Regions from separate parts of the Enterobacter sp. PL_is511 genome, predicted to be linked through region 1. Evidence: predicted binding sites of a transcription regulator. Region 1 holds the regulator's gene; the other holds the start of a gene.
The links. Region 1 encodes LexA, which represses DNA repair genes until DNA is damaged. Its sites were predicted from a motif close to TNCTGTATGTACATACAGNA; they were not measured.
Positions count from the first base shown of each region.

Region 2: rmuC (DNA recombination protein RmuC) is a predicted target of LexA. The motif match lies at 1,435-1,454, and genes of this name have one in related genera.

Region 1 is NZ_JBVPGP010000013.1:68,462-70,864, reverse strand. It holds gene plsB (glycerol-3-phosphate 1-O-acyltransferase PlsB) at 1-450, opposite strand, end outside; gene AC0TN7_RS01675 (diacylglycerol kinase) at 605-973, shown strand; gene lexA (transcriptional repressor LexA) at 1,082-1,690, shown strand; gene dinF (MATE family efflux transporter DinF) at 1,754-2,403, shown strand, end outside.
Region 2 is NZ_JBVPGP010000015.1:64,443-66,845, reverse strand. It holds gene rmuC (DNA recombination protein RmuC) at 1-1,391, opposite strand, end outside; gene udp (uridine phosphorylase) at 1,532-2,293, opposite strand.

The DNA of each region.
Region 1 (2,403 bases):
GATGCCGTTAAGCATGCGCAGCGGCGGGTTCTCTTCACCTTTTTCACGGCCCGGACGACGACCAAACATCACCGATACCGGCACCATCTGCACATCCAGATCGGGGTTGCTGCGGTGCAGGTCGAGATAGTCATGGAACAGCTTGATGGACTCTTCTTTTGGCGTGTAGTAGGTAAACACGCGCGGTCCACCGTGAATGAACACATAGCGCGGCAGCAGCGTCCCGTCAACTTCCAGCGGTTCAAGCGGGTCAGGTAAGTCATGCGCCAGACACTGGGCGCGAAGCGTCAGTAAGTCTGCCTTCGAGTTATAAGGCAAAACGTACATAATAGGACGTGACGTATCGAGCCCCAATTCCAGCGCGGGTTCTGCTGGGATAGACTTGCTTTTTACCAGGATGCTTAATGGTAAATTAAGTAATTTGTAGTAAATTCGTGGCCAGCCGGACATAAACGATGTAAAGCCTCTGGTTAATAATGCAATTGCGGCGCAAGGATAACAGAAAGCGCGCAAAATTTCTGTTGTTACCCGTCATACTTCAGGCTGTAGCGAAACGCGCTACAGTTCCTGTTACTGACGCTTTTTTTCATAAAAGGTTCTTTTAATGGCCAATAATACCACTGGGTTAACGCGTATCATCAAAGCCGCCGGCTATTCATGGAAAGGTTTCCGTGCCGCGTGGATCAACGAAGCCGCCTTTCGCCAGGAGGGCGTCGCCGCTATCATCGCGGTGATCGTCGCCTGTTACCTTGATGTTGATGCTATTACCCGCGTACTTCTTATCGGTTCCGTGCTTCTGGTGATGATAGTGGAAATTCTTAATAGCGCTATTGAGGCCGTGGTTGATCGCATTGGTTCAGATTTCCATGAACTTTCTGGCCGTGCAAAAGACATGGGCTCTGCTGCCGTGTTGCTGGCGATTATCACTGCCGCTATCACCTGGGTCACGCTGCTTTGGTCACATTTCCGATGAGCCTCGAGGAATAATTAAGTCCCTGGTTTTTTGTGCAGTTTTTGGTTCCAAAATCGCCTTTGACTGTATATACTCACAGCATAACTGTATATACACCCAGGGGGCGGAATGAAAGCGTTAACGACCAGGCAGCAAGAGGTGTTTGATCTCATCCGGGATCATATCGGCCAGACGGGTATGCCACCCACGCGTGCGGAAATCGCGCAGCGTCTGGGTTTCCGTTCTCCAAATGCTGCCGAAGAACACCTGAAAGCGCTGGCGCGTAAGGGCGTGATTGAGATTGTTTCGGGCGCGTCACGTGGTATCCGCCTGCTGGTGGAAGAAGAGACGGGCATTCCGCTGGTGGGGCGTGTTGCTGCCGGTGAGCCTTTACTGGCACAGCAGCATATTGAAGGCCATTACCAGGTCGATCCAGCCATGTTCAAACCGAGCGCTGATTTCCTGCTGCGCGTCAGCGGTATGTCGATGAAAGACATCGGTATTCTTGACGGCGATCTGCTTGCGGTGCACAAAACGCAGGATGTACGTAACGGCCAGGTAGTCGTCGCGCGCATTGATGATGAAGTCACCGTCAAACGTCTGAAAAAACAGGGGAACACCGTTCAGCTACTGCCTGAAAACAACGAGTTCTCCCCGATTGTGGTCGATCTTCGCGAACACAACTTCTCTATCGAAGGGCTGGCGGTTGGGGTCATTCGCAACGGCGAATGGCTGTAACCTCTTCCTGACAGGCTATGGCGCCGCTGTAGCCTGCTTCATTCTCCACACCCGGTATTTTTCATGTCACTGCTGACGGCATCCGATAAGGCATTGTGGCGTCTTGCTCTTCCGATGATCTTCTCCAATATTACCGTTCCCTTGCTGGGTCTGGTCGATACGGCCGTTATTGGCCATCTTGATTCGCCTGTTTATCTTGGCGGCGTGGCGATTGGCGCGACGGCAACCAGCTTCCTGTTTATGCTGCTGCTCTTTTTGCGTATGAGCACCACCGGGCTCACGGCACAGGCTTATGGTGCAAAAGATCCGCTGCGTCTGGCGCGCGCGCTGGTCCAGCCGCTGATCCTCGCGCTTGGCGCGGGGGCGTTAATCGTTTTATTGCGTGCGCCCCTGATCGACCTTGCGCTTCATGTTGTTGGCGGCAGCGAGGCGGTATTAGAGCAGGCGCGACGTTTCCTTGAAATCCGCTGGCTCAGCGCGCCCGCGTCACTGGCTAACCTGGTTCTGCTGGGGTGGCTATTGGGCGTGCAGTACGCCCGTGCACCCGTGATTTTGCTGGTGGTGGGTAACCTGCTCAATATCGTTTTGGATGTCTGGCTGGTCATGGGTCTGCATATGAACGTGCAGGGCGCGGCGCTGGCGACGGCGATTGCCGAGTACGGAACCTTTATTATTGGCCTGTGGATGGTCTGGCGCGTGCTGGCGATGCGCGG
Region 2 (2,403 bases), on a different contig from region 1:
TCACTGTTTGTCTTTTGTTCGTCCGCACCTTCTCGCAGGCGAAACTCGTCGTCCTGGGCGGTGGCCTGTTCCACCAATTCCGGATTAATCTCGCGTTTAACCTCTACCCCCAGGCTGCGGAATGATTCGGCCTGCGCCAGCAGATTGCCGCGTCCCGAGGTGAGTTTTTTCATCGCCTGGCGGTAGTTATCCTGCGCACGATCCAGGCTCTGCCCGACTGAGGACATGTCGTCCACGAAGAGGCGCATTTTGTCGTACAGCTTGCTGGCACGATCGGCAATCTGCTGCGCGTTGCGGCTCTGGTGCTCATAGCGCCACAGGTTCGCAATGGTACGTAACGCCACCAGCAACGTGGTAGGGCTGACCAGCATAATGTTATTTTTGAGCGCTTCGGTGATGAGTTCAGGCTGCCTGTCGAGTGCCAGCAGAAACGCGGGCTCTACCGGAATAAACATCAGGACATAGTCCAGCGAGCGGAGACCCGGCAACTGCTGATAGTCTTTTCTGCCGAGCAGGCGAATGTGGCTACGCACGGAGGCAATGTGCTCCTGCAGCGCCGATTCGCGGGTGTAGTCATCCTCCGCGTTGAAGTAACGCTCATACGCCACCAGGGTCATTTTGGCGTCAATCACCACATCTTTACCCTGCGGCAGCCGCACAATCACATCCGGCTGCATGCGCGAGCGGGCGTCGTTTTCGATACTCACCTGCGTTTCGTATTCATATCCTTCCCGCAGGCCGGAGGCTTCCAGTACGCGGGTCAGCACCACTTCTCCCCAGTTGCCCTGGGTTTTGTTATCCCCTTTGAGCGCGCGGGTCAGGTTGACCGCTTCCTGCGCCATCTGGGCATTCAGCTGCTGGAGATTGCGAATCTCATGCGCCAGAGTGTGCCGCTCGCGGGCTTCCTGACCAAAACTGTCCTGCACCTGACGACGAAAACCGTCCAGCTGTTCACGCAGCGGCGTCAGCAGGCTGTTAAGGCTCTGGCGGTTCTGTTCATCAACGCGACGGTTGCTGTGCTCGAAAATACGGTTGGCGAGGTTCTCAAACTGTTCGCTGAGGCGCTGCTCGCTGTTGATCATCTGGCGGATTTTGTCTTCCGCATGCAGCTGAGTGGATTCAAGGCGGGTGGTCACTTCGCGGAGATCGGCCTCCAGCGAGGTGTTGATATCACGGAGATTGCGCAGCTCGTTGTTAAGCAGCTCGCACTCGTCGCGCCAGTGGTCACTCAGGGCAAGCTGCTGCTTTGCCGCACTTAATTCAGCGACGATCTCTTCGCGCTCTGCCAGCTGTTCGGCCTTCTGCTGTGCATGCTGATAGCTGGAAATGAGCCAGCCTATCGCCACGCCCACCAGCGCAATCACCGCATAAATCAGGATTGAGATATCCACAATGCCCCCTGCATCAACGTATTACCCGCACAAAATAAGATTGTGCTGTATAAACGTCCAGTTTGAAAGGGTTTTCCTGCGAGGCGCTACGCAAAAAATAAAGGCCGAACGTGCCGGCCTTTGATTTCGAAAGGAGGGGACTAGATCAGGCGACGCGCGGCTTCGACCACGATTTTCACTGCATGGCTTTCGGTCTGCTTCATGGTTTCGGCGTTCGGGATCTCCTGCTGGGTACGGTTGACGATAACGCCCGCCACCATACCGGCACGCAGACCCTGGCTTGCGCACATGGTCAGCAGCGTGGCGGATTCCATTTCGTAGTTCATCACACCCATTGACTGCCACTCTTCCATGGAGCCTTTGAAGCGGCTTACCACGCGGCCAGAGAAGGTGTCGTAACGCTCCTGGCCCGGGTAGAAGGTGTCGGAAGAGGCGGTTACGCCCACGTGGGTGGTTGCGCCCACGGATTTCGCGGCTTCAACCAGCGCGGTGGTGCACTCGAAATCCGCCACTGCCGGGAATTCCATCGGTGCAAAGTGCAGGCTTGCACCGTCCAGACGGACGGACGCGGTCGTGACCAGCACGTCGCCGACGTTGATGTGCGGCTGGATAGCGCCGGTGGTACCGATACGCAGGAAAGTACGAATGCCCAGCTGCGCCAGCTCTTCAACAGCAATAGACGTAGACGGACCACCGATACCGGTAGAGCACACGATCACCGCTTTGCCATCCAGCTCTGCGCGCCAGGTGGTGAACTCACGATGGGCAGCCAGCTTGACCGGCTTATCCATCAGCGCGGCGATCTTTTCCACACGCTCAGGATCGCCAGGGACGATAGCGAGCGTAGCCCCTTGTAAATCGTTTTTAGTGAGGCCGAGATGAAAAACATCAGACTTAGACATAGGTGACTCCTCTGTGGGTCGGTTAGTCAGAAGAAGTAAAACGGTACTTTACAGAAGCAGTAAGCATAATTTCGTGACACATCTCACCATGAATGAAAATGATTGCATTG